Regions from separate parts of the Streptomyces sp. NPDC059695 genome, predicted to be linked through region 1. Evidence: riboswitches for the same ligand, from Rfam matches in the RefSeq annotation. Region 1 holds a riboswitch; each other region holds the start of a gene.

Region 1 (9,913 bases):
CGGAGAAGGAGAAGAAGGACATCATCGCGTACGTTCAGGCCGTCAACAGCGACAAGGCCGACAACCCGGGCGGTCTCAAGCTCGGTGGCCTCGGCCCCGTCAGTGAGGGCCTGTTCGCCTGGGTCTTCGGTCTGGGTGCGCTGATCGCAGTTGCCATCTGGGTCGCGGCCCACACCGCTAAGGCCAAGAAGTCATGAGTAGCCAAGAGATTCCAGAAGAGAACCTGCCGGCAGGGCAGGACACCGCGCACGGCGCGGTGAAGGTCGCCGACGACCCGTTCGCCGACCCGGGCCTCCCGCCCCACAAGCCCCGCATCCAGGACATCGACGAGCGGGCCGCCCGTCGGTCCGAGCGCGCGGTCGCCTTCATGTTCACGCTGTCGATGCTGGCCACCGTCGGCTTCATCGCCTCGTACGTGATCTTCCCGGTCGACAAGATCGTGTACATCTGGCCGCTCGGCCGGGTGTCCGCGCTCAACTTCGCCCTGGGTCTGACCCTCGGTGCCGCCCTCTTCTTCATCGGCGCGGGCGCGGTCCACTGGGCCCGCACCCTGATGTCCGACGTCGAGGTCGCCGACGAGCGTCACCCGATGGCGGCGTCGCCCGAGGTCAAGGCCAAGGTCATGGCGGACTTCGCGGCCGGTGCCGCGGAGTCGGGCATGGGCCGCCGCAAGCTCATCCGCAACACGATGTTCGGCGCGCTGTCGCTCGTACCGCTCTCCGGCATCGTCCTGCTGCGTGACATGGGCCCGCTGCCCGAGAAGAAGCTCCGGGTCACCCTGTGGTCCAAGGGGCTCCAGCTCATCAACATGAACACGAACGAGCCGCTGCGTCCCGAGGACGTCGCGGTCGGCTCGCTGACCTTCGCGATGCCCGAGGGCCTCTCGGAGCACGACGAGCACTTCCAGACCGAGATCGCCAAGGCCGCCCTGATGATCGTCCGGATCCAGCCGGAGGACATCAAGGACAAGCGCGAGCTCGAGTGGTCCCACCAGGGCATCGTCGCGTTCTCGAAGATCTGCACCCACGTGGGCTGCCCGATCTCCCTGTACGAGCAGCAGACGCACCACGTGCTCTGCCCGTGCCACCAGTCCACCTTCGACCTCTCCGACGGCGCCCGCGTCATCTTCGGCCCGGCCGGTCACGCCCTCCCGCAGCTGCGGATCGGCGTGAACGACAAGGGCTTCCTGGAGGCGCTCGGCGACTTCGACGAGCCCGTCGGTCCTGCCTTCTGGGAGCGCGGATGAGCACCGTGACCGAAACGAAGAAAGCACCCGCCGGTGAGCGGGTCGCGGACTGGGCCGACGGCCGCCTGGGGATCTACACGCTGGCCAAGGCCAACATGCGGAAGATCTTCCCGGACCACTGGTCCTTCATGCTGGGCGAGGTCTGCCTCTACAGCTTCCTCATCATCATCCTGACGGGCGTCTATCTGACGATGTTCTTCCACCCGTCGATGAACGAGGTGGAGTACGTCGGACCGTACGTCCCGCTCCAGGGACAGCTGATGTCCGAGGCGTTCAACTCGACCATGCACATCTCCTTCGAGGTGCGCGGTGGTCTGCTCATCCGGCAGATCCACCACTGGGCGGCGCTGATCTTCCTCGCCGGCATGTTCGTGCACATGATGCGCGTGTTCTTCACCGGCGCGTTCCGCAAGCCGCGTGAGATCAACTGGCTGTTCGGCTTCCTGCTGTTCTTCCTGGGCATGTTCACCGGCTTCACCGGTTACTCGCTCCCGGACGACCTGCTCTCCGGCACCGGTGTCCGCTTCATGCAGGGCGCGATCCTGTCCGTGCCGGTCCTCGGCACGTACCTGTCGATGTTCCTGTTCGGCGGCGAGTTCCCCGGCGGCGACTTCGTCGCCCGGTTCTACTCGGCGCACGTGCTGCTGCTCCCCGGCATCATGCTGGGCCTCGTGGTCGCCCACCTCATCCTGGTGTTCGTCCACAAGCACACGCAGTTCGCCGGCCCCGGCCGGACGAACAACAACGTCGTCGGCATGCCGCTGCTGCCCGTGTACATGGCGAAGGCCGGAGGCTTCTTCTTCCTGGTCTTCGGCGTCATCGCGGTCATCGCGGCGATCGCCTCGATCAACCCGATCTGGGCCATCGGCCCGTACCGTCCGGACCAGGTGTCCACCGGCGCCCAGCCCGACTGGTACATGGGCTTCGCCGAGGGTCTGATCCGTGTCATGCCGGGCTGGGAGATCAACCTGTGGGGCCACACGCTGGTCCTCGGCGTGATGATCCCGCTGGCGATCTTCCCGGCGGTCCTCGCGGCCATCGCGGTCTACCCGTTCATCGAGTCGTGGATCACCGGCGACAAGCGCGAGCACCACATCGCGCAGCGCCCGCGCAACGCTCCGACGCGCACCGCCTTCGGTGTCGCCTGGATCACCGCGTACATGATCATGCTCGTGGGTGGTGGAAACGACCTCTGGGCGACCCACTTCCACCTGTCGCTGAACTCGATCACCTGGTTCGTGCGGATCTTCTTCTTCGCCGGTCCGGTCATCGCGTTCATCGCCACGAAGCGGATCTGCCTCGGCCTCCAGCGCCGCGACAAGGACAAGGTGCTGCACGGCCGCGAGTCGGGCATCATCAAGCGCCTGCCGCACGGTGAGTTCGTCGAGGTCCACGAGCCGCTCAGCCAGGGCGAGCTGCACCGCCTCACGGCGCACGAGCAGTACGACGCCGCGGAGCTTCCGCCGGCCGTCGACGAGAACGGCGTGGAGCGCAAGATCGGCCCCATGGAGAAGCTGCGGGTCAAGCTCAACAAGGGCTACTACGGCGACGACAGCCAGATCGCCAAGCCCACGGTCGAGGAGTACAAGGAGATCCAGAGCGGCCACGGCCACCACTGATCACCTGAACACCTGACCTGCTCGAGGTCGCCACGGCGAGAGCCCCGTCCATTCGATGGACGGGGCTCTTTGCCGTCCCCGGAGGTCGATAGGGTGGGACCGTATCCGTCACGTGATCACCAGGAGCTGCCATGAGCGCTGCGACCCCCGCTGGAGGACCTACCACGGCGGGCCGCTCCTGGCCCGTCCTGCTGAACGGCCTGCTCGACGGCAGGGACCTCTCCGCCGACGACACCGCCTGGGCGATGGACCTGATCATGAGCGGCGAGGCGACCGACGCGCAGATCGCCGGCTTCATGGTGGCGCTGCGCGCCAAGGGCGAGACCGTGCAGGAGATCACCGGCCTCGTCCGGACCATGTACGCGCACGCCAACGTGATCGAGGTGCCCGGCCCCGCCGTCGACATCGTCGGCACCGGCGGCGACGGCGCCAAGACGGTGAACATCTCCACCATGGCCTCGATCGTGGTCGCCGGCACGGGCGCCAAGGTCGTCAAGCACGGCAACCGGGCCGCGTCCTCCGCCTCCGGCTCCTCCGACGTCCTGGAGAAGCTCGGCATCAACCTCGACCTGACCCCGCGCCGGGTCGCCGAGGTCGCCGAGGAGGCCGGCATCACCATGTGCTTCGCCGTGAGGTTCCACCCCTCGCTGCGGCACGTCGCCGCGGCCCGCGGGCAGCTGGGCATCCGGACCACCTTCAACGTCCTCGGCCCGCTGACCAACCCGGCCAAGGTGCGGGCCCAGGCCGTCGGCGTCGCCGACCCGCGCATGGCGCCGGTCGTCGCCGGGGTCTTCGCCGAGCGCGGCAACTCCGCCCTCGTCTTCCGCGGCGACGACGGCCTCGACGAGCTGACCACCACCTCCACCTCCCGCGTCTGGGTGGTCAGGGACGGCGGCGTCACCGAGGAGCGGTTCGACCCGAGGGACGTCGGCATCGAGCTCGTCCCGCTGGAGGCCCTGCGCGGCGCCGACGCCTCGTACAACGCCGACGTGGCGCGCCGGCTGCTCGCGGGGGAGACCGGTCCGGTGCGGGACGCGGTCCTGCTCAACGCGGCGGCGGCGCTCACCGCTCTGGAGCCCGGCGCGGGCACCCTCGTGGAGCAACTGGGCGCGGGCATCGCGAAGGCGGCCGAGTCGATCGACTCCGGAGAGGCCCGCCGCACCCTGGAGCGGTGGATCGCCGCCAGCAACGCCTGAGCCCGTGTGAACGGCGCATGTCGTCCCCGTCCCGGATGCCGGGACGGGGTTGCGGCGCCGTGATCGCCTGGCATAGGTTCTGGAACAGGTCATGAGTGACAGCTGCAAGGCCCCGGCCGGCTGTCCGGCAACCCTCCGTCCGTGGCGGGGTGCCCCGGGTGAAGACCAGGTCGTACGGCAGAAGCCTGCGGCAAGCGCGGACCCCTGCGCGTCACCCTGGGGTCCTTGGTCCTCTAGGGAGCGTTGTCTCGTGAGCAAGCGAATGCGTTAGGGCCCTTCCGGCCCCTCTTCCCCTCTCCACCCGTATGTGGCGCGGCCCTTCGCGCGCTGCCGCCCTGCGGGCTCTTCACGCCTTTTCGCGCCCTTTTCCTGCCGGGAGATACCGCTATGTCCGCACGCCCGAACACCGCCACCGTCGACTCCGCCGCCGACTCCGCCGAGCCCTGCTGCGACGCCCCGCTGCCGGTCCTCGGCCGGGACGTCACCGTCCCGCTCGTCACCGGCGGCGAGGTGACCTACGCGGCGCTCGACTACGCGGCCAGCGCCCCGGCGCTCCAGCGGGTCTGGGACGACGTGGCCGCGTACGCCCCCTACTACGGCAGCGTGCACCGCGGCGCCGGCTACCTCTCCCAGCTCTCCACCGACCTCTTCGAGAACAGCCGCGCCACCGTCGCCGAGTTCCTCGACTGCCGCCCCGGCGACCAGGTCGTCTTCACCCGCTCCACCACCGACTCGCTGAACCTGCTCGCCGCCACGATCCCGGCCGGCTGCCAGGTCTTCGTCTTCGAGACCGAGCACCACGCCTCGCTGCTGCCCTGGCGGGACGCCCGCGTGACCTACCTCAACGCTCCGCGCACCCCGGAGCAGGCCGTCGCGACCCTGGAGCGCGCCCTCGCCGACCGCGACCCGTACGGCCCCGCCCTGGTCTGCGTCACCGGCGCCTCCAACGTCACCGGCGAGCTGTGGCCGGTGAAGGAGCTCGCCGCGGCCGCGCACGCGCACGGCGCCCGGATCGTGCTCGACGCCGCCCAGCTCGCCCCCCACCACCCGGTCTCCGTGCGCGAGCTCGACGTGGACTGGGTCGCCTTCTCCGGGCACAAGCTGTACGCGCCCTTCGGCTCCGGCGTCCTCGCCGGCCGCGCCGACTGGCTCCAGGATTCCGAGCCCTACCTCGCGGGCGGCGGCGCCTCCCGCAAGGTGGCCCGCCGGGCCGACGGTGGTGTGGACGTGGAGTGGCACACCACCGCGGCCCGGCACGAGGCGGGTTCGCCGAACGTCATCGGCGTCTACTCGATCGCCTCCGCCTGCAAGGCGCTCACCGGGGCCGGCTTCGACTCCCTCGTCGCCCGTGAGCGCCACCTGATCGACACCGTCCGCGCGGGCCTGGCCGAGGTGCCCGAGGTGCGGGTGCTCTCGCTCTTCGGCGACGACGCGCCCCGCGTGGGCGTCATCTCCTTCGTCGTGGAGGGCTGGAACAGCTCCCACTTCGCCGCCGCGCTCTCCGCCGAGTACGGCATCGGCGTCCGCGACGGCCTCTTCTGCGCCCACCCGCTGGTCCGCACGCTGCTCGGCAGCGACCCGCAGGACCCGGGTGAGTGCGGTGCGCCGGAAGCGGCCCCGGGGGAGCTGTCCCTCAACGCCATCCGGGTGAGCTTCGGCGCCGGTACGCCGGACGAGCACGTGGAGCGGTTCGTCGGCGCCGTGAAGGAGCTCGTCCGGGACGGCGCGCAGTGGAAGTACCGCACCGAGGACGGCCGCTGCGTCCCGGACCGCGGCTGATCGGTCACTCGTACGGGTGAAGGGGGCCTCCCGGTCGGGAGGCCCCCTTCGGGCGTGCCGGGGTGCGCGGCGTCAGGACTCCAGGCCGATGGCGAAGGCCGCCTCCAGGTCGTGCTGGGAGTACGTCCGGAACGCGACGTGCGTGTCCGTCGCCTCGACGCCGGGGATCTTGCTGATGCGGCCGGGGATGACGTCCGCGAGGTCGTCGTGGCGCGGGACCCGGACCATGGCGATCAGGTCGTACGTACCGGTGACCGAGAAGACCTCGCTGACGCTGTCGAGCGCGGCGATCGACTCGGCGATCTCGGGGATGCGGTCCACGCTGGTCTTGATGAGCACGATCGCGGTGATCACGGCTGGCTTTCTCCCTCGGTCGCCGCGGCTGGGGCTTTCACTCTATCCCCACCGCGGAAGCGTCCCCAGGCGTAGAGGAAGCCGACGGAGAAGCCCACCACGTGGGCCAGATAGGCGACGCCGGGTCCGGCGCCCGCCGCCCGCGCGGCCATCCACTGGAGCGTGAACCAGAAGATCAGCACGATCCAGGCGGGGAAGCGCAGCGGCAGGAAGAACAGGAAGGGGAAGAGGCTGGTGACCCGGGAGCGCGGGAAGAGGAAGAGGAACGCCCCGAGCACCGCGGAGATCGCCCCGGAGGCTCCGACCAGGGTCTGCTCGCTGTCCGCGTGCGCCACCGCGTACCCGAGCAGGGCGATGTAGCCGGTCCCCAGGTAGAAGAGGCAGAACTCGACGGGTCCCATGCGTTCCTCGGCCATCGCGCCGAAGACGTACAGGAAGAGCATGTTTCCCAGCAGGTGGAGCCAGCTGCCGTGGACGAAGAGCGCGGTCAGCGGGGTGAGCAGGGCGCGCGGATCGCCGTTCATCAGCTCGGCCGGGACGACGCCCCAGCGGCGGAAGTAGGCGCCCTGGGCGGCCAGCAGCTCGTCGCCCGTGCCGTGTCCGGGGCTCAGCCCGGAGACCGGGCTGATCACGAAGAGCAGGCAGCAGGCGGCGATCAGTGCGTACGTCACGGTGGGTCCGCCGCGGGTGCCCCGCCAGGCCCCGAGCGCCGCGCCTCGCCAGTCGATCATGGACAGATCATGGCGTACCGGGGCCGAAGTGGACAGAGTGCCTCGCCGTGCCCCGCCCTCCCCGCGAGGCCTTAGGGTTACGGGCACCACCGACCGCAGTTCGACGGCGCACCGCGGCCCCCGCACCTGGTACCACGCAACAGGAAGAAGGACGGCACCGATGACGACGGTTCCCCTGCCGACCGACGAGACCCGCTGGCGCTGCACGCTCTGCGGCAATCTGACCCGCTTCGACGTGACGCGCTCCTCCAAGGTCGTGGAGTACGTCCATCTGGACCTGGCCGGAGACCCGACGGTCGAGGAGCGGCAGGTGGTCAGTGAGACCATCGAGTCGGTCCGGTGCCGCTGGTGCAACGCGGTGGACCAGATCGAACTGGTGGACAGGCCGGGCGCCGCCTCCTGAGGGACGGCGCGGACGACATAGGGGTGACGGATCGTGGAGCAGCCCGCGCACGGTGGTGAGCCGGCCGGCGCGGCAGGTGACGCTGCCGAGACGCTCGACCACCCACTGCCGGAAGGCGTACGGCGGCGGGTCGTCGCGCTGGTCGCGGACGCCTTCGGCGGGCTGACCGTCGCGGAGCTGCCCGGGCCCCTGCGGCAGTACGCCCGCTTCACCGCGAGCCGGCGGGCCAAGTTCGCCGGCAACGCGATGGCCGCCGCGCTGGAGAGCGACCCGCTCTTCCGGCAGCGGATCGGCGAGCGGTTCAAGCAGGGCCACCCCGAGCTGGCCGGGGCCGTGGAGACCGGCACCCCGCCCGCGGCCGCCGATCCCGTCGACGTGGCCGCGGCCGCCTACGTGCTGCGCCCGCCGGGCTGGGTCAAGCTGGTCGCCGCCGCGGGCGAGGAGGCGCTGCGGGCCGACGCCGAGCGCGCCGACGAGGCGGGCCGGCGCGAGCTGGAGCGGCTGCGCGAGGAGCTCGCCGCCGCCCAGGACCGCTCCCGGGGCGAGAGCGAGCAGCTCCGGCGCGACCTGGACGCCGCCCGCAAGGAAGCGGAATCGCTTCAGCGCAAGCTGCGCAGCGCCCAGAGCGACGTCAAGCGCGGCGAGGCGGCGCTGCGCAAGGTCCAGGGCGAGATCGAGTCCGCGCGCGCGGAGTCGGCGGCGCAGGTCTCGGCCGCCGAGAGCGAGACGCGGCGGCTCAGGGCCCGGCTCGGCGAGGTCGAGGCGGCCCTGGAGGCCAGCCGCAGGACCGCCCGTGAGGGGCGCTCGGTGGAGGACATGCGGCTGCGGCTGCTGCTCGACACCGTCCTCGACGCGGCCCAGGGGCTGCGGCGCGAACTCGCGCTGCCGCCCGTCTCGGTGCACCCGGCGGACACCGTGGACGCGGTGGAGCCGGGGCGGATGTCCCCGAAGGACATCGCGGCGCGGGCGCTCTCCGAGACGGATCCGGCGCTCCTCGACCAGCTGCTGGCGCTGCCGCAGGCGCATCTGGTCGTCGACGGCTACAACGTCACCAAGACCGGCTATCCGACGATGCCGCTGGAGAAGCAGCGGCTCCGGCTGCTCGGCGGGCTCTCGGCCCTCGCGGCCCGTTCGGGCGCCGAGGTCACCTGTGTCTTCGACGGGGCGGAGCTGGCGGCCCCGGTGCTGCTCGCGCCGCCGCGCGGGGTGCGGGTGCTGTTCTCCAAGCCCGGTGTCACGGCGGACGAGTTGATCCGGCAGCTGGTCCGGGCGGAGCCGCCGGGGCGGCCGGTCGTGGTCGTCTCGACCGACCGCGAAGTGGCCGACGGCGTCGCGAAGGCGGGCGCGCGGCCGGTGGCGTCCGCCTTGTTGCTGAAGCGGCTTTCGCGGCTCTCGTGACGCTTCGCAAGTCCTGGGCGTTATGCCCGGATTCTGGATGGCGCACCGTCAAGTGCTCATCACTGGCCGTGTGATGTATGTAAATAAAGTGGTGCGTGGGCGAGATTTTTGCCAGTGGGATTTGAACTGATCACAACTTGGTCACTAGGGTCGACCTTCGAACCTTCGCGCGGTTGATCACCCATCCGGGGTGGCGGCGGAGGAACCGCCTGCCCGTGACCGGTTGGGCGGCTCTGAGGAAGAAGGAGCTCGCCTTCGTGGCGTCCCACCGTCGTCCCAAGCAGCCGAGCCGTACCCGTGTGACCGTGTTCACCGCGGCCGCGGCCGCAGCAGTCGCCCTCTCCGCCCAGTCCGGCGCCCAGGCCGCCCCCGCGCAGCCGAAGATCGACGACGTCAAGTCGAAGGTCGACAAGCTGAACCACGAGGCCGAAGAGGCCACGGAGCAGTACAACCTCGCCGACGAGCGCCGCGGGAAGCTGCAGAAGGAGATCGGCCAGCTCCAGGACAAGGTGGCCCGGGGTCAGCAGGAGCTCAACACCCTGCGGGACCAGATCGGTTCGGTCGCCAGCGCCCAGTACCGCTCCGGCGGCATCGACCCGGCGCTCCAGCTCTTCCTCTCCGCCGACCCGGACACCTACCTCGACAAGGCGTCCGCGATCGACCAGCTCAGCGCCCAGCAGGCCGACGTGCTGACCTCGATCCAGGCCAAGCAGCGCACGCTCGCCCAGGAGCGGGCCGAGGCGACCACGAAGCTGGCCGACCTCGAGGACGTCCGCAAGACGCTCGGCGAGAAGAAGAAGAAGTTCCTCGGCAAGCTCGCCGAGGCCCGCGAGCTCCTCAACACCCTGACCGCCGAAGAGCGCGCCAGGATGCAGGAGAAGGAGCAGCGCGCCAGCCGCGCGGCCGGCGAGCGCGTGAACCTGGGCAACGAGGTCCCGGCCTCGCAGCGCGGCGCCGCCGCCCTCGCCGCCGCCGCCACCCAGATCGGCAAGCCGTACGCCTCCGGCATGGAGGGCCCGAACTCGTACGACTGCTCGGGTCTGACCCAGTGGGCCTACGGCCAGGCGGGCGTCGACCTCACCCGCACCACGTTCACCCAGCAGAACGACGGCGTGAAGATCGGCCGCAGCCAGCTCAAGCCGGGCGACCTGGTCTTCTTCAACGGCCTGCAGCACGTGGGTCTGTAC
Region 2 (9,913 bases), on a different contig from region 1:
GAGACCACCTTCGGCACGGAGCGGGACGCCGAGCGGGCGGTGGGGCGGGTGCGCGCGGTGCACGCGCGGGTGACGGGGCGCGCGGCGGGCGGAGCGCCCTACCGTGCGTCCGATCCGGCGTTGCTGTCCTGGGTCCACATGGCCGAGACGTACTGCTTCCTGGAGGCCCACCGGCGCTACGGTCTGTGTCCGCTGACGGGCGGCCAACAGGACGCGTACGTCGAGGACATGGCGTCGGTCGCCGTGCGTCTGGGCGTCCCCGATCCGCCGCGGACCCGCGCCGACCTCGTCGTGGCGCTCGGCGGCCGTCGCCGGGAGCTGGAGGCGACGGACGAGTCGTCGGCGACTGCCCGGTACCTGCTCGTGTCACCGCCCCTGCCCTGGCCGGCGCGCCTGCCGTACCTCCTCCTCGCGGCAGCGGCGGTGGACCTCCTGCCGTCGTGGGCTCAGGACCTGGTGCCCGTGCCCCGCCGGATCCGGATCCTCCTCCGCTTCGCGCGGCCCGGCGGGCGGGCGGTCACGACGGCGATCCGCTGGGTGACGCCTCCGCTCCCTTCCGGAGCCGGTCGGTGACCCGTGCATGATCCGTGCCCCGACCCTCGGCCGCACGCGGCCCTCAGGCGGGCTTGCGCCATACGGAGATGTGTTTCGTGGAGTCCTGCGCGAACGGGGTCCCGTCCCAGTCGGCGACGCGACGCTCCAGCTCCAGTCCGGCGATCCGCGCCATCAGGTCGAGCTCCGCGGGCCAGGCGTACCGGTGCCGGGAGCTGTCCCTGCGGTACCGCCCGTCCGTGCCGTCGCTCGTGAAGTGGTGCGAGACGAGGATCTGCCCGACCAGGTCGAAGGTGTCGAAGCCGAGATGCCGCTCGGAGACGTCGAACGGCACCGCGACCTGGCCCGGAGGAAGGAACCGCAAGGGCGGCACCCCCAGTTCGATGACGAATCGGCCACCGGGTGCCAGGTGACGGGCGGCGTTGCGGAAGCACTCGACCTGCTCGTCCTGTGTGAGCAGGTTGGTGATGGTGTTGTAGACGAGGTAGACCAGGGAGAACTCCCCTGGGACGACGGTGGTGGCCATGTCCCCGATGGTCACCGGGAGCGCTCCGGCGTCGACCTTGCGCCGTAGGACGGCGGCCATGGGCTCGGAGAGTTCGATGCCGGTCACCGGCACGCCGCGCTCCCGGAGCGGGACGCCCACGCGTCCGGTTCCGATGGCGAACTCCAGGGCCCGGCCGTCTCCGGCGAGGTCGGCGAGGAACGAGAGGGTCGGTCCGAGGACGGCGGCCGAGGACATCTCGGTCTCCCCGGCGTCGTAGCGTTCGGCGGTCTCACGGGTCCACAGCTCACTGCTTGTCACGGCCCGCAACTCTGCCCGGTGCAAGGGGCGCTGTCGACCCGATTGTCCTCCGGCGGCGCCGGTCCGGGGGAGGGTCGGCCCCCAGGCTCCGTCGTGGTCATGCGTGGGAGACGACCGCGGTGAGGCGGTCGGCCGCGGCGACGGCGGCCTTCGCGAGCCGGGCGCCGGGCTGCCGGGTGAGGCGCTGGATCGGTCCGGTGACCGTGACGGCGGCCACGACACGGTCGGAGGGGCCACGGACCGGGGCGGAGACGGAGGCCATGCCGGGCTCGCGCTCACCGATCGACTGGGCCCAGCCCCGGCGTCGTACGCCGCTCAGCGCCGTGGCCGTGAAGCGGGCACCCTGCAGGCCCTGGTAGAAGCGCTCGGGTTCCTCCCAGGCGAGCAGGACCTGGGCGGCGGAGCCGACCTTCATGGGGAGCGTGGACCCGACCGGCACGATGTCGCGCAGTCCGGAGGTCCGCTCGGCGGCGGCGACGCAGACGCGCACCTCGCCCTGGCGGCGGTAGAGCTGGGCGCTCTCGCCGGTCGCGTCCCTGAGGGAGATGAGGACCGGACCGGCCGCGGTCAGCAGGCTGTCCTCGTCCGCGGCGGCCGAGAGCTCGCCGAGCCGCGGGCCGAGGACGAAGCGGCCCTGCAGGTCCCTGGCGACCAGACGGTGGCGTTCGAGTGCGAGGGCGAGTCGATGGGCCGTGGGGCGCGACAGGCCGGTGGCGGAGACCAGCCCGGCCAGGGTGGCCGGGCCCGCCGCGAGCGCACCGAGGATCACCGCGGCCTTGTCCAGCACGCCGACACCACTGGAAATATCCGGAATGTCCATGAAAAGAGGTACTCCAGTCTCGGTTCGCGCGCGAAGGCTCGCGGCGATCTCACGCAGGGAGGGAGGGGATGCTCAGCGGGGAAGGGTCGACGAGGTCGGCCGATACGCCGCGGCGATCACGAGACGGGTACGCGGGAGGCCCGGGGCGGGCAGGGCCAGGGCGAAGGACAGCACAGAGAGCACCGTGTCTCCTCATCTTTTCCCGCGCCACGTTGGCGCGGGCCGGAGTTGGCACTGATCCCGGCGGCGCGGCGCGAACAGGGAGCGCCGAGTCGAACGGGGAGTTGCCGGGGCTTCGTAGGGCCGGTCCCTCCACCCCTCTGGATGATTCGCGGAGAACGATACAAGACGCCCAGGGCGGCCTGCCAGCGGCCTCCCGGCCGGGAGTGGCGCCCCGCCGATCCGGTCCGGCCGTGCGGCTGCCGCGGCGCTTCCCAGATCCGGCCGCTCCGGTGTCAAGCGCCCCGTCGCGTCAACCTTGCTGACGGATCGTCAGGAGTGGCGCGATTCTTCCTTGGGGACCCCTACCGACCGGTTCTACTCTCAAGTCACTTTGCGCGGTTCCCCCACGCACCACGCGTACGTACCTCACGCGCAGGCACCCCGCGCACCGCACCGTGCGACGACCCGCACCTCCTCGCACCCCACCGTCGATCACCGAGGAGAACTCATGACCAAGCTGCTCGTCTCCCTCACCGGCCTCGCCGCCGCCGGAGCCCTCGCCTTCGGGGCAGGCGGCACCCAGGCCGCCTCGACCACCGTCCTGCCGGCCGGTCACTCCTTCGCCGCCAAGCTCACGGGCAAGGCCACCTTCGTCGCCGGGTCGACCACGATGACCTGCACCGTCTCCGCCTCCGTACCGGCGAGCGGAGCCAACAACGCCGTCCCCGCCGCCCCCGGCAACCACAACGCGGCGGGCCCCGTCTCCGTCCCCGTCAACCCGCCCGGCTTCAGCGGCTGCACGACCAGCATCTTCGGCGTGAACGTGACCATCACGAGCAACGCCGCCAACGGCCCCTGGACCCTCACCCTCCAGAACGGCGCCCCCGCCACCGGCGGCTTCACCATCCCCAAGGGCGGCGTCCTCATCAAGACCAGCGGCCTCGCCAGCTGCACCATCACCGCCTCACCGGCCGGACCGACCGCCGTCAACGGGACCTGGACCAACGGCACCCCGTCCCGGCTGGCCATCGCCGACGCCCCCGTTCCCGCGACGGCCACGGGCGGCTTCCTCTGCCCGACCGGCAACCAGTCCGCGACCTTCAGCGCGACCTACCAGCTCACCGACACCACCGACCCGGCCCAGCAGATCACGGTGACCGGCTGACGGATCCGGCAGAACCCACGCGCCCCGCCCCGCCATGGACTGTATGGCGCACCGAGCGCTCCACTCGGGTGATTCCGGTGGCGCGCGCCCCGCGACCACGGGTGTCTGGACGAAGGAAGCGCAGGCAGGAAGTGGGAGAGCATGGAGCGGAAGGACAAGCGCCTCGCGACGCGCTGGGCCGCCGGGGTCGCGGGAGTGGTGTTCGCGATCCTGACGGCCACGGCGATCGTCCTGGTGCGCATCGCCCTGCCGAGCGGAGTCGACGCGGCCGGAGCGACCGTGGACGCGGGGCAGCGGAGCGCCGTGCGGACGGCGCTGGAACTGATTCCGTTCGCCGGGATCGCGTTCCTCTGGTTCATGGGCGCCCTGCGTGAGCAGGGAGGCGACCGCGAGGACAAGTTCGTCTCCACGGTCTTCCTCGGCAGCGGTCTGGTCTTCGTCGCCACGCTGTTCGGCGCCGCCGCGGCGGCCTGGAGCGTGATCGACGAGGGCGGTCAGGGCTCCTCCTTCGGCCGCGACGTCGCCTACGCGCTGCTGACCACCTACGCCATGCGGATGGCGGCGGTGTTCGTCATCACGACCTCGACCATCGGCCACCGGCTCGGCGTCCTCCCGCGCCCGCTGGCCGTCGTCGGCTACCTGGCGGGTCTGACGCTGCTCGTGGTGGGAGCGAGCCTGCCCTGGTCGGAGCTGGTCTTCCCGGCCTGGGTCCTGGTCCTCAGCCTGAACATCCTGGGGGGCCGCGAGTCCGCCGCGGCACGCCCGGCCGCCTCGGCCTGACCCGGCCGGACGGCTCACTCGATCGGTCCGCTCCCCATCGCCGGGGACCCCCCGGCCGACGAGAGTGGGCGCAGGGGGCATACCGGTCATTGGAGAGGACCGATCCCGTGGTGAGCATTGCCGTCGATCTGAACCGCTGCCAGGGGTACGCGCAGTGCGCGTTCCTCGCTCCCGAGATCTTCACCATGCACGGCGACGAGGCGCTGCTGTACGACCCCGACGCCGACGAGGCCCTGCGCGAGAAGCTGGCCCAGGCCGCCGCGGCCTGCCCCGTACAGGCCATCCTCGTCGATGACGTGGACGAGCCGGCCGAGGCGGTGCCCGGTGCTCGGTGACGGAGCCCTGGAGCAGCTCAGACGCGAGGGCCGCATCGTCGTCGTCGGCGCCTCGCTGGCCGGCCTGCGGGCCGCCGAGACCCTGCGCGCCAAGGGCTTCACGGGATCGCTGACCATGATCGGCGACGAGCCCTGCGAGCCGTACGACCGGCCCCCGCTGTCCAAGGGCGTCCTGCTGGGCAGGGCGCGCGCCGATCGGACCGCTCTGCCCCGGCTCCGGTCCGTCGACGCCACCTGGCGGCTCGGCGTTCCCGCCACGGCCCTGGACATGGCCGCGAGGACGGTGCGGCTGGCCGACGGCGACGAGGTGCCGTACGACCGGCTGCTGATCGCCACGGGTGTCCGGGCACGGCCGTGGCCGCGCGAGGAGGAGGCGGAACTCGACGGCGTCTTCGTGCTGCGCACGCGCGCCCACGGCGCCGCGCTCGCCCGGCGGCTCGACGAGGGACCCCGGCGGGTCCTCGTCATCGGGGGAGGGTTCGCCGGCTCGGAGGTCGCCTCCGCCTGCCGCGAACGAGGCATCCCCGTCACCGTCGCCGAGCGCGGAGCGGCGCCCCTGGTCGGCGCGCTCGGCGGGGTGGTCGCCGCGGTGGCCGACGGCCTCCAGCGCGAGCACGGTGTGGACCTGCGCTGCGGGGTCATGGTCACCGCTCTGGAGGGAGACGCCTCGGGACGGGTGCGCGCCGCGCATCTGTCCGACGGCTCCACCGTCGAGACCGACGTGGTGGTCGTCTCGCTCGGAGCCCTCCGCAACACCGAATGGCTGTACGGATCAGGGCTCGGCGCCGGACCCCGCGGCATCGCCTGCGACGCCGGGTGCCGGGCCTTCGACATCCGCGGCATCGTCACCGACGACATCTACGCCGCGGGCGACGTCGCCCGCAGCCCCCACCCCCTCTTCGGGTACCAGTTCCTGTCGCTGGAGCACTGGGGCAACGCCGTCGCGCAGGCCGAGATCGCGGCGCACAACATGCTCAGCGCGAGCATCGACCGCCTGCCGCACATGGACGTGCCGGCCTTCTGGTCCTCCCAGTTCGGCGTCAACATCAAGTCGGTCGGCGTGCCGTCGATGGCGACGGAGATCCTGATCACGCAGGGCTCCCTGGACAGCCGCCGGTTCGTCGGCGTCTACGGATACCAGGGGCGCGTCATCGGCGCCGTCTCCTTCGACCAGGGGCGATGGCTGCCGTTCTACAAGGAACTCATCGAGAAGACCGCGCCGTTCCCGCCGCAGTTCCCCACGGTCGACCGGCACGCGGACGGACAGCGCCCGATGGACGCGGACTTCCCGGACCCCTCGGTCCCCAGCCACGGCCCCACCGTGACCCTCAGCGGATACTCGCCGGCCGACCGCCGCATCACGTTCACCCCCGCGCACTGATCCGCACGGCCACAAGGACCTGCCATGACGCCCACCCTGCTGCACCAGATCCTGGACTACGCCAACCGGGCCGACCCGTACCCGGTCTACGAGGAGCTGCGGAAGACCCCGGTCCATCACGAGGCCGACGGGCCGTACGTGATCAGCACCTACTACGAGATCCGCAGCCTCCTCCACGATCCCCGGATCAGCTCCGACGCCCGCAACCAGGCCTCCGGCGCCGACCCGCTGGCGGAGTCGTCCCCCGAGGAGAGCGCCCTGCCGCCGAGCTTCCTCCGGCTCGACCCGCCCGAACACGACCGCATGCGGCGCATGACGAACCGGCACTTCGGCCCGCCGCACTCCCCCCGCCGGGTCGACGGAATGCGCCCGGAGCTCCACGCCATCGTCGACGGCCTCATCGACGGTCTCGCCGACCCGGGCCGGATCGACCTGGTGGAGGAGTTCTCCTACCCGTTTCCCGTGACGGTGATCTGCAGACTGCTCGGAGTGCCGCGCGAGGACGAGGCACGCTTCCACACCTGGGCGGACACCCTCGCCGCCAGCCTCGACCCCGACCCGGACGCCGACCCGGCCGAGCGGGGCAAGGGCGCGCACGAGGCCCGGATGGAGCTGGGCATGTACCTGGCGGGCCTCATCGAGGAGCGCCGGAAGAACCCCGGGGACGACATGCTCTCCCAGCTCGCGACGGCCAAGGGGCCGGACGGTCCCATGACCACGATGGAGCTGCTCAGCACGGCGGCACTGCTCCTGATCGCGGGCCACGAGACCACGGTCAACCTCATCACCAACGGGATGCTGACCCTGCTGCGTCATCCCGACGTCCTCCAGCGCCTGAAGACCGAACCGCGCCTGGCCGTCCCGATCGTCGAGGAACTGCTCCGCTTCGAGCCGCCGGTGCAGCTGCTCCCGGGTCGCACCACCCTCGCCGACGTCGACGTCCGGGGCGTCACCATTCCCAAGGGCTCGACCCTCTGGCTGGTCCTGGCGTCCGGCAACCGCGACCCCCAGCGCTTCGAGAACCCGGACCGCTTCGACCCGGACCGCCCGGACATCCAGCACCTCGGCCTGGGCAGCGGCATCCACAGCTGCTTCGGCGCACCGCTCGCCCGGCTGGAGGCCCAGCTCGCCCTGTCGGAGCTGGCCCGGAGGCTGGAGAACCCCCGTCTGCTCGACGACCCGCCCCCGTACCGCCAGAACGCCGTACTGCGCGGGCCGCGCCATCTGCACATCGCGTGCGACGGGATCAGGTCCCGAGACGCGTGATGCCTTCTCTAGTCAATCTTGACTAGAGTGGTCTGCATGGGTGAGAAGACCATTCCGATCCTGCCGTGCCGGACGATCCAGCCCGTTCGCGACTTCTACACGACCCTCGGGTTCGAGGTGACCTTCCAACAGGCGAGCCCCAGTCCCTACCTGGCCGTCCAGCGCGGAGGCATACACCTGCACTTCTTCGGCATGAAGCGGTACGAGCCGGCCGGGTCGTTCAGCACGTGCATCGTCCAGACCGATGACGTCGACGGGCTGTACGCGAACTTCCGGGCCGGCCTGAAGGCGGCGTACGGGAGAGTGCCGAACCGCGGGCTGCCACGGATCGGGCCGCTGAAGAACACGTCACACGGCGTGCGCCAGTTCCTCATGACCGACCCGGGCGGCAACTGCATCCGCTTCGGGCAGCGGACGAGCGACGACCAGCACCACCGGCCGGCCCCCGAGGAGACCTTCGCCCGGGCCCTGCACCACGCATCCCTCCTCGCGGACTCCAAGGAGGACCCGGCGGCCGCCGCGAAGATCATCGACCGGGCGCTGCGCCTTCGGGACGAGCGGCCCGCGCCCGTACAACTGCTGCGTCTTCTCGTCCTGCGGGCCGATGTCGCCGCGCGCCTCGGCGAGAAGGACACCGCGACGTCCGCGCTCGCCGCCGCCACCGCGGTCCCCCTCACTCCGGAGGAACAGGAGTCCGCGCACGACGACCTGGAGCGCCTCGGCCAGCTGCTGAACTGATCGGAGGGTCCGGCCTCACGCCAGGCCGGCGGCGATCGCCCGCCGCACCGCCTCGGCGCGGTCCCGGATGCCGGCCTTGGCGAACAGGTTGTTGATGTGCGTCTTGACCGTGGCCTCGCTGACGAAGAGCCGCTCGGCGATCGCCCGGTTCGGGAGCCCCTGCCCGATCAGCGCCAGCACCTCGCGCTCGCGCGGGGTCAGGTCCTCGGGCAGGGCAGCCGTCGGCGCGGACCGCTGGGCCCCGGTCACGGCGGCGAGCAGACGGTCGCGCACCTCCTGGTCCAGGACCGACTGGCCGGCGGCGGCGGCGCGGATCGCACGTGCGATGTCCTCGCGGCCCGCGTTCTTCGTCAGATACCCACGGGCACCCGCGGCCAGCGCGGCCATGATCGAGTCGTCGTCGGCGAACGTCGTGAGCACCACCACGGCCACGTCCGGGTGCGCCTCGCTCAGCCGACGCGTCGCCTCGGTGCCGTCCATCCCCGGCATCCGCAGGTCCATCAGGACGACGTCGACCGGCTCTCCGGCGACGATGTCCAGCACCTCGCGTCCGTTGGCGGCGGTCCCGACGACGCGGATGTCCCCGGCGAGCGCGAGAACCATCGCCAGGGGCTCGCGGACGGCGGCCTGGTCGTCGGCGACGACCACGCTGATCAGGGGAGAGGCCGCGGCCGACTCGCTCATACCGGGATCACCACCTCGACCTTCCAGGACCCCCGCCGGGGGCCGGACGGCACGAGACCCGTCGTCACCGTTCCGTTCATGAGGGCGACGCGCTCACGGATGCCGATCAGCCCCATCCCGCTCCCCGTACCGGTGGCGGACGCCGGCATCGTCCCCGGCTCGTTGACGATGGTCAAGGTGGTCGTCCCCTCGTCGTACGCCACCGCCACCCGCACCCTTCCCCCGGGAGCGTGGCGCGTGGCGTTGGTCAGCGCCTCCTGCGCGATCCGCAGGAGGTCGTGCGTCACCCGGGTGGGCAGCTCGCGCACCGTCCCGGTCACCGTGAGTCCCTCGTGGTGCCCGGACGATTCGAGCAGGGCGGTGAGACTCTCCAGCAGGGGCAAGGCCTCCTCGCGCAGCGCACGGACGGTCCACTGCGCCTGCTTCAGGCTCTCCCGCACCAGACTCTGCGCCCGCGCGGTCGCCTGGCGGGCCTTCTCCGTCTCACCGACCTCGATCAGCGCGTCCGCCAGTTCGAGCTGCATGTTGATGCCGGCCAAGGAGTGCGCGAGGACGTCGTGGACGTCCCGTGCCACCCGGCCCCGTTCGGTCAGCACCAGCGTGCGGGCCTCGGCGCGAGCGGCTCGCTCGGCTGATTCGGCAGCCGAGATCGCGGCCTCGACGGCCTGATTCCGGCTCCGGCCCGACATGCCCGCCAGGACCAGCGCGCCGGTGGACAGCCCGGCCGTGAACAGCAGCCCCTGCTGGCCGGGCTCGGCCTGCGACGCGAGGGCGACGCCGCTCAGCAGGCTCAGCGCGACCGCGAGGACCGTGGCTTGTCCGGCCTCCAGCCGGTAGCCGATGAAGGCGGCGAGGAAGAAGGCGAAGAGCGACGCCGTCCCCGATTCCGCGACCGCCATCAACGCGGCCGCCGCCACGACACCGACCACCATCAGGAGCAGGAGGAGGCGCTCGGGAAGGAACCGCCGGGGAACGAGCCGCAGGGCGAAGACGCCGAAGTTGACCGCGAGGAGCAGGGCCACAGCGAGACCGCGGCCACTGAGGCCCATCGGCCGAAGCGTGAGGACCTCGACGACGAGGAGAACGACCGCCCACACCCACTGAGCGAGCCGGATCCGCTCCGTGGGCCGTGGCTCGGTCTCCTCGGCCCGGCCGGGAATCCACCGGTTCCTCAGTGGCATGCTGCGACGATACGGCATGATCACCGCACCCGGCCGGCCAGCGG
Region 3 (9,913 bases), on a different contig from region 1:
TCGGAGTAGAGCGCCTGCTGGAGCGCCTGCCGCAGCACCGTGCCCGTCAGCGGCGTCCCGGGGGTCGTCGACGTCCGCGGCTCACGGTCGAGCCGGGCGGCCAGCTCCAGGAACAACGGCCGCACGTCCTCGGCACGTCCGGCGAGGCGCAGGCCCTCCGCCGCCCGGTCCGGGTGGGCGGCCCAGGCCGCGAAGTCCGGGAAGCGGTCCTCGACTCCGCGCGCCATGTCCGCGAGCCAGCCCCGGGCGACGCGCCTCGGGTCCGGATCGGCGCTGCTGTCGAGGACCCAGCGGTCGGTGCGCTCCGGGAACTTCTGGGCGTACACGGCGGCCACGTACGTCCCGTACGACACGCTCCACGCCGACAGCTTCCGCTCGCCGAGCGCCTGCCGCAGCCGGTCGAGGTCCCGGACCTGGTTGGCCGTGGTGAGGCCGCGGACCATCGCGCCCCCGTTCCGCGCGCAGTCCTCGGCCATACGCCGCGAGCGGGCCACGTTCTCGCCGATGCCGCCGTCGGCGGCGGGCCAGGACCGCAGGGTCACCAGGCGCCGGTCGTCCTCGGCGAAGCCGCACCGGGCCTTCGCCGAGCCGCCGACCCCGCGCGGGTCGAAGGCGACGAGGTCGTAGGCGCCGTCCATCTCCTTCGCGAGGGCGGCCCCCTTCTGCCCGAGCCGCTGCACCCCGGAGCTCCCCGGGCCGCCCGGGATCACCATGAGCGTCCCGCGCCGGGCCTCGGGCCGGGTGCTGGGCAGCCGGGCGACGGCGAGCCCGATCTGCTCGCCCCGCGGGTCGGCGTAGTCGAGGGGGACGGAGAGCGTGGCGCACTGCTGGCCCGGCAGCGGCTTCACGGCGGGGTCGCAGTCGCCCCACCGCAGTCCGGCGGCAGCGGCGGGGGCGGCCCCGCCACCGGCGAGGGCGACGCCGGCCACGGCGGCGGCGGAGAGGGCGAGCATCAGGGCCTTGCGTCCACGGTTCGTTGTCATGCGCACAGCCTCGCGGACCGGGCGCACGGGCCCCATCCGGCAGACAGGCGGGTCGGAGGTGGGGCCAACCCCCGGCCGGACGGGGGGTGTTCGCCGAGCTCGACGGGGGACGGCGACCACCCCGCCCGACCGCGCCCACCCCCTGCCTAGACTCCGCCCATGACGACCACCACCCCACCGAACCCCGCAGTCGCCGCCGACCTCGCCCCCACCGGCGTCCTCCGGGCCTCCGTCAACCTCGGGAACCCGGTGCTCGCGCAGGGCACCCCCGAGGCGCCGGGCGGGATCACCGTGGACCTGGCGCGGGAGATCGGGGCGCGGCTCGGCCTGCCCGTCGAGCTCCTCTGCTTCGACGCGGCACGGAAGTCCTTCGACGCGATGGCAGACGGCCGGGCGGACCTCTGCTTCCTCGCCGTGGACCCGGCGCGGGAGACGGAGGTCGCGTTCACCGCCCCGTACGTCGTGATCGAGGGCGTGTACGCCGTCCCGAGCGGCTCGGCGCTCACCACCGTCGAGGAGGTGGACGCACCGGGCGTGCGGATCGGGGTCAAGAAGGGCTCCGCCTACGACCTGTTCCTCTCGCGGAGTCTCGCCCACGCGACCGTGGTGCGCGGCGAGGAGGGCGTCGACACGTTCCGCGCGGAGGACCTGGAGGCCGGCGCGGGCATCCGGCAGCCGCTCACCGCGTACGCCGCCGCACACCCGGACGTGCGGCTGATCGAGGGCCGGTTCATGGAGATCCGGCAGGCCGTCGGGACGACGGTGGACCGGCGCCCCGAGACCGTCGCGTTCCTCCGCGACACGGTGGAGGAGCTGAAGGCGAACGGCTTCGTCGCGGACGCGCTGCGCCGCGCGGGCCAGGACGCGGAACTCCTGGCCCCACCGGCCTGACGGCCCTCGAAGGCGCCAGAAACCGGGCCCCGCGAAGCCCTGGAAGGGCTCTTCCGGGGCCTGGAGGCGGGCTTCCGGGGGCCTGCGGGCCGCCTCCGCCCCAGAGGGTCGGGAGCCCCGCCACGGGCCGACCGGCGCCCGCACGAGACATCTGCACACCGCCTCTGACCTGGGCTTTTCCTTCAACTCACCCTATTCTTGGGGGACTCGGAGGGGAGATCCACTTGGACGCCACACACCGCGACATCCGCACGATCGACGACGTACTCACCCTGCTCGACGGCCTGTTCCCGCCCGGCGCCGACCGCTGGACGGAGGGCGGGGCCGCGTGGTGGGACGGGTTCTACGCGGACCGGGACAGGCCCGTGCCGTTCTTCGTCGCGAAGCCCGACGAGAACCTCCTCTCGTACGTCGGACGGGGCCTGCTCCCGGCCGGCGGCAAGGTCCTCGACCTCGGCTGCGGGCCCGGCCGGAACGCCCTGCACCTCGCGTCGGCCGGCTTCGACGTCACCGCCGTCGACCTCTCGCCCACGGCCGTCGCCTGGGCGGAGGAACGGGCCGCCGCGACGGGCACCGAGAACGTCCGGTTCGTGTGCGGGGACGCCTTCACCGCCGCCCTCGACGGGCCGTACGACCTCGTCTACGACTCCGGCTGCTTCCACCACCTCCCCCCGCACCGCCGCATCAGCTACCTCGCCCTCCTCGACCGGGCCCTCGCCCCCGGCGGCCACTTCGCGCTCACCGCGTTCGCGGCCGGCGAGGGCGGCATGGGCTCCGAACTCCCCGACGCCGACTTCTACCGGCAGGGCCGGCTGCACGGCGGACTCGCCTACACCGACACCGCGCTCCGCGCGCTCTTCGCCGACCCGGCCGGGGCCGGCCTGACGGAGATCGAACTGCGCCGCATGCGCGCCCAGGACGCGGAATCCCCCGCCTTCGGCGAGTCCTTCCTCTGGACGGGCCTCTTCCGCCGCCCGTAGCCCCGGGGCTACATCCCCGCCAGGTGCTCGGCCAGCCGGTCGTACTGCTCCCGCACCCCCGACTCCATGCCCGCCGCCAGCGCCTGGTCCCTCGTCTCGTTCGAGGGCCAGAAGGACGTGCTGGTCAGGGCCGTGCCGCCGTCGGGCGTCGCGTCGAAGGTCAGGGTCACGCGGACCGGCTCGGCGTCCGGCATCTGCTCGAACACCTCCGTGTAGTCGAGCCGCTCCACCGGGACGACGTCCTCGTACGTGCCGGAGAAGACGATCTCCTGGCCGTCCGGCGCCCGCTGCCCCCAGCGCCAGGCCCCGCCCGTCCTCAGGTCGATGTCGACGACCGTCGTGGTCAGCCCCGCCACCCCGTACCACGCCCGCACGTGCTCGGGCCGCGTCCAGGCCTCCCAGACGCGGGCCGGCGGGGCGCCGAAGGTACGGGTGATGACCAGTTCGCGGTCGGCCGGCGTCGTGAGGAGGGTGACCATGGCTCCGTTCCTTTCACGAAAGGGTCCATTCCAGGATCACCCCGGCACTCCCGTAAAGCGAATGAACGGGTCCACGGGCGGGTGCCGAGTGCGTCGGCGGGCGCCGGGCCCGTCCCGCGCAACGCCCGAGGGCGGCACCCCCCGGTGGGGGTGCCGCCCTCGTTCGCGTTCAGCGATGAACTGCCGATCCGTCAGGATCAGAAGTCCATGTCACCGCCCGGCATGCCGCCGCCGGCCGGCGCGGCGGCCTTCTCCGGCTTGTCGGCGATGACGGCCTCGGTGGTGAGGAACAGCGCGGCGATCGACGCGGCGTTCTGCAGCGCGGAGCGCGTGACCTTCGCCGGGTCGATGATGCCCTCGGCGATGAGGTCGACGTACTCGTTGGTCGCGGCGTTCAGGCCGTGGCCGACGGGCAGGTTGCGGACCTTCTCCGCCACGACGCCGCCCTCGAGGCCGGCGTTGACCGCGATCTGCTTCAGCGGGGCCTCAAGGGCCAGCTTGACGATGTTGGCACCGGTGGCCTCGTCGCCCGCCAGGTCCGCCTCGAGCTTCTCGAAGACGCTCGACGCCTGGAGCAGGGCGACGCCACCGCCGGCGACGATGCCCTCCTCGACGGCCGCCTTCGCGTTGCGAACGGCGTCCTCGATGCGGTGCTTGCGCTCCTTGAGCTCGACCTCGGTCGCGGCACCGGCCTTGATGACGGCCACGCCGCCGGCCAGCTTCGCGAGGCGCTCCTGGAGCTTCTCGCGGTCGTAGTCCGAGTCGGAGTTCTCGATCTCGGCGCGGATCTGGTTCACGCGACCGGCGACCTGCTCGCTGTCACCGGCACCGTCGACGATGGTGGTCTCGTCCTTGGTGATGACGACCTTGCGGGCGCGGCCGAGCAGGTCCAGGCCCGCGTTCTCGAGCTTGAGGCCGACCTCCTCGGAGATGACCGTGCCGCCCGTGAGGATGGCGATGTCGTTCAGCATGGCCTTGCGGCGGTCGCCGAAGCCCGGGGCCTTGACCGCGACGGACTTGAAGGTGCCGCGGATCTTGTTGACGACCAGGGTCGACAGGGCCTCGCCCTCGACGTCCTCGGCGATGATCAGCAGCGGCTTGCCCGACTGCATGACCTTCTCCAGGAGCGGAAGGAGGTCCTTCACGGAGGAGATCTTGGAGTTGACGATCAGGAGGTAGGGGTCGTCGAGGGACGACTCCATGCGCTCCATGTCGGTGGCGAAGTACGCCGAGATGTAGCCCTTGTCGAAGCGCATGCCCTCGGTGAGCTCCAGCTCCAGACCGAAGGTCTGGGACTCCTCGACGGTGATGACGCCTTCCTTGCCGACCTTGTCCATCGCCTCGGCGATGAGCTCGCCGATCTGGGTGTCGGCGGCGGAGATGGAGGCCGTGGAAGCGATCTGCTCCTTGGTCTCGACATCCTTCGCCTGCTCCAGCAGGGCGCCGGAGACGGCCTCGACGGCCTTCTCGATGCCGCGCTTGAGGGCCATCGGGTTGGCACCGGCGGCGACGTTGCGGAGGCCCTCGCGGACGAGCGCCTGCGCGAGAACGGTGGCGGTGGTCGTACCGTCGCCGGCGACGTCGTCCGTCTTCTTGGCGACTTCCTTGACCAGCTCGGCGCCGATCTTCTCGTACGGGTCCTCGAGCTCGATCTCCTTGGCGATGGAGACACCATCGTTGGTGATCGTGGGGGCGCCCCACTTCTTCTCGAGGACGACGTTGCGGCCCTTGGGGCCGAGGGTGACCTTGACGGCGTCAGCGAGCTGGTTCATGCCGCGCTCGAGACCGCGCCGGGCCTCCTCGTCGAACGCGATGATCTTGGCCATGTGAAGTGGTCCTCCCGGACATGGGGTGGATAACGCTCCAGGACCGCGCCGACGCCCGCGACGGACGGCCTGCGTGCCCGGTGGTTCCTTGCCCCACCTGGCCGCGGGCCTCGTCTGCCCGATCCTCGTAAGCACTCTCACCTTCCGAGTGCTAACGCCAATGATTAGCACTCGACCCATGCGAGTGCAAGCGACTCTCGTGGATCGGGCACCTCTCCGGCGAGGTTCGGGAACGCACGAGGGGTCCGCATCCCCTCAGGGATGCGGACCCCTCGACGGCGTTGCGTCGGTGGCCGATCGCGCCGCGCTCAGACGGCGAGCTTGACCATGTCCGCCTGCGGACCCTTCTGGCCCTGCGAGATCTCGAACTCGACCCGCTGGCCCTCTTCGAGGCTGCGGTAGCCATCCATCTGGATCGCGCTGTAGTGGACGAAAACATCCGCACCACCGTCTACCGCGATGAAGCCGTAGCCCTTCTCCGCGTTGAACCACTTGACGGTGCCCTGAGCCATGCCTAACTCCCCTATTACTGGCCCTTGCGCGGGACCGCACCTCGCGGACCCGGGTCAGACCCTGCGCCGGAACGCGTCGACCGCCGCTGAATGTATCTGCCCAACTGCCCTCTGCAACAGGTCATTCGACCGAGAATTCTGGGCGTCCCGGAAAGGGGAATTGGGGAGAATCCCCGGAATTACGGGGCAAGTCGGGCCCGGCAAAGCGCGCAGAACGTACACAACGCGCAGGCACTTTGGCTGCTTCTTGTCGTGCGGGGACGCATTCTCATATGCGCCCGGCATGAGCAGCGGAGGTGACTTCCCCAACTCTACCGCGCTCAACCATGCAGAATTGCCCCTTCCGCTTATTGACGCGGAAGGGGCAATTCGAGAAAGACGGGACAGCCGGTGCGGCTCAGCAGCCGCCGGCGACGGCCGGGATGATCGAGACGCCCGCGCCGGCCGGGGTGGCCGTCTCCAGGCCCTGCTCGAAGCGCACGTCGTCGTCGTTGACGTAGACGTTGACGAAGCGGCGCAGCTTGCCCTGGTCGTCCAGGACGCGGGCGGCGATGCCCGTGTGGTTCTTCTCCAGGTCCGCGATGACCTCGGCGAGGGTCGCGCCCTCGGCCTGGACCTCGGACTGACCGCCCGTGTAGGTGCGGAGGATGGTGGGGATGCGGACGTTCACGGCCATGACTGCGGAACCTTTCGGTGGGCCAGGAGGCGGACGGACTCAGACGGCCAGGCCGGCGTCGCGGAACGCCTCCAGGCTCGGGCGGATGGTGACGGTCGCCTGAGAGGTGTCGGCCACCGCGTCCAGGGTCTTGAGTCCGTCGCCCGTGTTGAGGACGACGGTGGTCAGGTCCGGGTCGATGAGACCGGCCTCGACGAGCTTCTTGGTGACGCCGACGGTCACGCCGCCCGCGGTCTCCGCGAAGATGCCCTCGGTGCGGGCGAGGATCTTGATGGCCTCGACGACCTGCTCGTCGTTCACGTCCTCCACGGCGCCGCCGGTGCGGCGGGCGATGTCGAGGACGTACGGGCCGTCGGCCGGGTTGCCGATCGCCAGCGACTTGGCGATCGTGTTCGGCTTCTGCGGGCGGACCACGTCGTGGCCGGCCTTGAAGGCGGCGGAGACCGGGGAGCAGCCCTCGGCCTGGGCGCCGAAGATCTTGTACGGCTTGTCCTCGACGAGGCCCAGCTTGATGAGCTCCTGCAGACCCTTGTCGATCTTGGTGAGCTGGGAGCCGGAGGCGATCGGGATGACGAGCTGGTCGGGGATGACCCAGCCGAGCTGCTCGCAGATCTCGTACGCGAGCGTCTTCGAGCCCTCGCCGTAGTACGGGCGGAGGTTGACGTTCACGAAGCCCCAGCCCTCGCCGAGCGGGTCGCCGATGAGCTCCGAGCAGAAGCGGTTGACGTCGTCGTAGTTGCCCTCGATGGCGACGAGGTCACCGCCGTAGACACCGGCCATGACGACCTTGCCCTGCTCCAGGTCGTGCGGGATGAACACGCAGGAGCGGAAGCCGGCGCGGGCGGCGGCGGCGCCGACGGCGCCGGCCAGGTTGCCGGTGGAGGAGCAGGAGAGGGTGGTGAAGCCGAAGGCGCGGGCGGCTTCGAGCGCCTGGGCGACGACCCGGTCCTTGAAGGAGTGGGTCGGGTTGCCGGAGTCGTCCTTGACGAAGAGCTTGCCGGGGGCGACGCCGATCTCGGCGGCGAGGTTGTCGGCCTGGACGAGCTTGGTCCAGCCGGGGTTCAGGTTCGGCTTCTCGGCGACGTCGGCCGGGACGGGCAGCAGCGGGGCGTAGCGCCAGATGTTGGCGGGGCCGGCCTCGATCTGCTTGCGCAGTGCCTCGGGGTCACCGGTGGGGAGGTCGTACGCGACTTCGAGCGGTCCGAAGCAGAGCTCGCAGGCGAAGATCGGGCCGAGCGGGAAGACTTCACCGCATTCGCGACAGGAGAGCCCGGACGCGGGACCGAGGTCGACGTTGGTGGGTGCGACGGTCTGAACAGCCATGGAGGCGAGGCCCTTTCTCCTCATCTTTCCCATGACGAATTTTTCGCCATGAGACGGATTTGGCACCTTCCCTAGCCGGGGACCTCGCGCAAAGAACTGCGTCCGTCAGGACACCACTAGGGGTGGTGGCCGGGAGACGGGTGGGCGAGACGAACCGACTGGAGGGTTGCCGGGGCTTCAACGGGCCGTTTCCCTCTGCCCCTCTGGATGAGCGGTATTCGATTGTGAAGCGTGGTGGACTTTCGTTCCTGCGCTCCGACGCGGTCGGCACCCCGACGTGCATCGGGCATCCGCGTTGTTCAAGACTGTAACCGAAGGCCCGGAACCATGAACCGGCCGTCCGAACCGCGAGATGGAGATCACGTGCTGGAGGAAGTGGAGCGCTGGCTGGCCCGGCGGTCCTGGTCCGTGTCCGACCGCCCGCTCGACCGGGTGCTCGCAGCCAAGCGGAACACGACGGTCAGCGTCGTCCTGCCCGCGCTGAACGAGGAGGCGACGGTCGGCGACATCGTCTCCGTGATCCGGCGCGAACTGATGTCGGAGGCGGTGCCGCTCGTCGACGAGCTGGTGGTGATCGACTCGGGCTCCACGGACCGCACGGCGGAGGTGGCGGCGGCGGCCGGCGCGCGGGTGGTCGCCCGGGACGCGATACTCCCCCGCATACCGGCGGTGCCCGGCAAGGGCGAGGTGCTCTGGCGGTCACTGATGGTGACGAGCGGGGACGTCGTGTGCTTCGTGGACGCGGACCTGCGGGACTTCTCGGCGGACTTCGTGACGGGGATCGTGGGCCCGCTGCTCACCGACCCGGACGTGCACCTCGTGAAGGCGATGTACGACCGCCCGTTCGGTCCTGAATTCGACGGGCCCGCCTCCGGCAGGACTCCCGGTCAGGGCGGCCGCGTCACCGAACTGGTGGCCCGCCCGCTCCTCAACCTGCACTGGCCGCAGCTGGCCGGCTTCGTGCAGCCGCTGGGCGGCGAGTACGCGGCGCGGCGCTCGCTGCTCGAACGGCTGCCGTTCCCGGTCGGTTACGGAGTGGAGCTGGGGCTGCTCGTGGACGCCCTGCACACGGTGGGCCTGGACGCGCTGGCCCAGGTGGACGTGGGGGTGCGCAAGCACCGGCACCAGGACGGCCTCGCGCTGGGCCGGATGGCGGCGGCGATCTACCGGACGGCCCAGCTGCGGCTCTCGCGGGGCCATCTGGTGCGGCCGTGGCTGACGCAGTTCGAGCGGGGCGAGAAGGGCTTCGAGCCGCGGACGTACGCGGTGGACACCGAGGAGCGGCCGCCGATGGCCGAGGTCACGGAGTACGCGCAGCGCCGCGTGGCGTAACGCCGCGTGATGATCTGTTTTGCATAAATTGCCCTTTTATGCGCTTCAGACACCATCACCTGGGCAGGGTGCTCGCGGCCCTCGGGCTCACGGCGGGCTCGCTCGCCTGCGCGACGGCCGCCCCGGCCGCCGCGGACGTGATCGAGCCCTTCGGCCGGCGGTACGACGCGTCGCTGTACGGCGACTTCACCACGATCGGCAACACGGTCATGGGCTGCCCGGACGCCCCGGCCGGCCCGGCGGCGCGCTGCGCGGCGGCGGCCTCGGGCCAGGGCTCGGACAACAACAACACCTTCGTGATGCGGCGGATCGACGCGGCCGGCACCGGGACCGCCGCATACGGCTCCAGCACCGGCCACGTGCGGATCCCTGCGGGTGCCCGGGTCGCGTACGCCCGCCTCTTCTGGGGCGGCAACGACGGCACGTACAAGGGCCCGAGCGGCGCCCCGCTGCAGCGCTGCGACCCCTCCGGCGCGGACGTCGGGCGGTCCCCCGGCGACCCGACGACGACGGCCCCGGTGCTCAGGGTCGGGGCCGGGGCGGCGACCCCGGTCTCGATCGACAGCATGGTCGCCGACCCGGCCGACACCGGCGGCCCGCACTACTACACGGGCGAGTCCGACGTGACCGCCGCCTTCGCGGGCGTCTCGGGGACGGACGCGCGGGTGGCGGTCGGCCACGTGTGGGCGCCGAGCGGCAAGGGCTGCGTGGCGGGCTGGTCCCTGACGGTCGTCCACGCGTTCCCGGGCCCGGACCCGGTGAAGGCCCCCGTGCGGCGCAGCGTCCACGTCTACGGCGGCCACGTCCTCCAGCGCTCCACGTCCCCCGCGACCACGATCACCGTGGACGGCTTCCGGCGGGGCCCCGGCACGGTGCGCGCGAGCGTGACGGCGTACGAGGGCGACCGGAAC

What was found. Region 1 has a riboswitch for S-adenosylmethionine ahead of ACFV2S_RS36655 (aminotransferase class V-fold PLP-dependent enzyme). Riboswitches for the same ligand answer to the same signal wherever they lie in the genome.
Region 2: it holds a riboswitch for S-adenosylmethionine, as region 1 does, so the genes downstream of both, ACFV2S_RS10475 (IclR family transcriptional regulator) here and ACFV2S_RS36655 (aminotransferase class V-fold PLP-dependent enzyme) in region 1, are expected to answer to the same signal.
Region 3: it holds a riboswitch for S-adenosylmethionine, as region 1 does, so the genes downstream of both, thrC (threonine synthase) here and ACFV2S_RS36655 (aminotransferase class V-fold PLP-dependent enzyme) in region 1, are expected to answer to the same signal.

The regions. Positions count from the first base shown of each region.
Region 1 covers NZ_JBHWFF010000059.1:7,071-16,983, reverse strand. The annotation lists gene ACFV2S_RS36675 (c-type cytochrome) at 1-197, shown strand, start outside; gene ACFV2S_RS36670 (Rieske 2Fe-2S domain-containing protein) at 194-1,246, shown strand; gene ACFV2S_RS36665 (cytochrome bc complex cytochrome b subunit) at 1,243-2,865, shown strand; gene trpD (anthranilate phosphoribosyltransferase) at 2,997-4,061, shown strand; SAM riboswitch class IV at 4,149-4,264, shown strand; gene ACFV2S_RS36655 (aminotransferase class V-fold PLP-dependent enzyme) at 4,449-5,840, shown strand; gene ACFV2S_RS36650 (Lrp/AsnC family transcriptional regulator) at 5,913-6,194, opposite strand; gene ACFV2S_RS36645 (rhomboid family intramembrane serine protease) at 6,191-6,925, opposite strand; gene ACFV2S_RS36640 (hypothetical protein) at 7,086-7,328, shown strand; gene ACFV2S_RS36635 (NYN domain-containing protein) at 7,362-8,726, shown strand; gene ACFV2S_RS36630 (NlpC/P60 family protein) at 8,984-9,913, shown strand, end outside.
Region 2 covers NZ_JBHWFF010000006.1:224,612-234,524, forward strand. The annotation lists gene ACFV2S_RS10465 (oxygenase MpaB family protein) at 1-573, shown strand, start outside; gene ACFV2S_RS10470 (class I SAM-dependent DNA methyltransferase) at 617-1,357, opposite strand; gene ACFV2S_RS10475 (IclR family transcriptional regulator) at 1,455-2,177, opposite strand; SAM riboswitch class I at 2,367-2,508, opposite strand; gene ACFV2S_RS10480 (hypothetical protein) at 2,848-3,504, shown strand; gene ACFV2S_RS10485 (hypothetical protein) at 3,646-4,284, shown strand; gene ACFV2S_RS10490 (ferredoxin) at 4,395-4,619, shown strand; gene ACFV2S_RS10495 (NAD(P)/FAD-dependent oxidoreductase) at 4,576-6,000, shown strand; gene ACFV2S_RS10500 (cytochrome P450) at 6,025-7,266, shown strand; gene ACFV2S_RS10505 (bleomycin resistance protein) at 7,303-8,004, shown strand; gene ACFV2S_RS10510 (response regulator) at 8,020-8,688, opposite strand; gene ACFV2S_RS10515 (sensor histidine kinase) at 8,685-9,869, opposite strand; gene ACFV2S_RS10520 (hypothetical protein) at 9,890-9,913, opposite strand, start outside.
Region 3 covers NZ_JBHWFF010000035.1:28,698-38,610, reverse strand. The annotation lists gene ACFV2S_RS31560 (alpha/beta hydrolase) at 1-983, opposite strand, end outside; gene ACFV2S_RS31555 (transporter substrate-binding domain-containing protein) at 1,143-1,874, shown strand; gene ACFV2S_RS31550 (class I SAM-dependent methyltransferase) at 2,099-2,854, shown strand; gene ACFV2S_RS31545 (SRPBCC domain-containing protein) at 2,863-3,333, opposite strand; gene groL (chaperonin GroEL) at 3,531-5,159, opposite strand; gene ACFV2S_RS31535 (cold-shock protein) at 5,468-5,671, opposite strand; gene ACFV2S_RS31530 (MoaD/ThiS family protein) at 6,069-6,347, opposite strand; gene thrC (threonine synthase) at 6,387-7,694, opposite strand; SAM riboswitch class I at 7,688-7,884, opposite strand; gene ACFV2S_RS31520 (glucosyl-3-phosphoglycerate synthase) at 8,034-9,002, shown strand; gene ACFV2S_RS31515 (hypothetical protein) at 9,041-9,913, shown strand, end outside.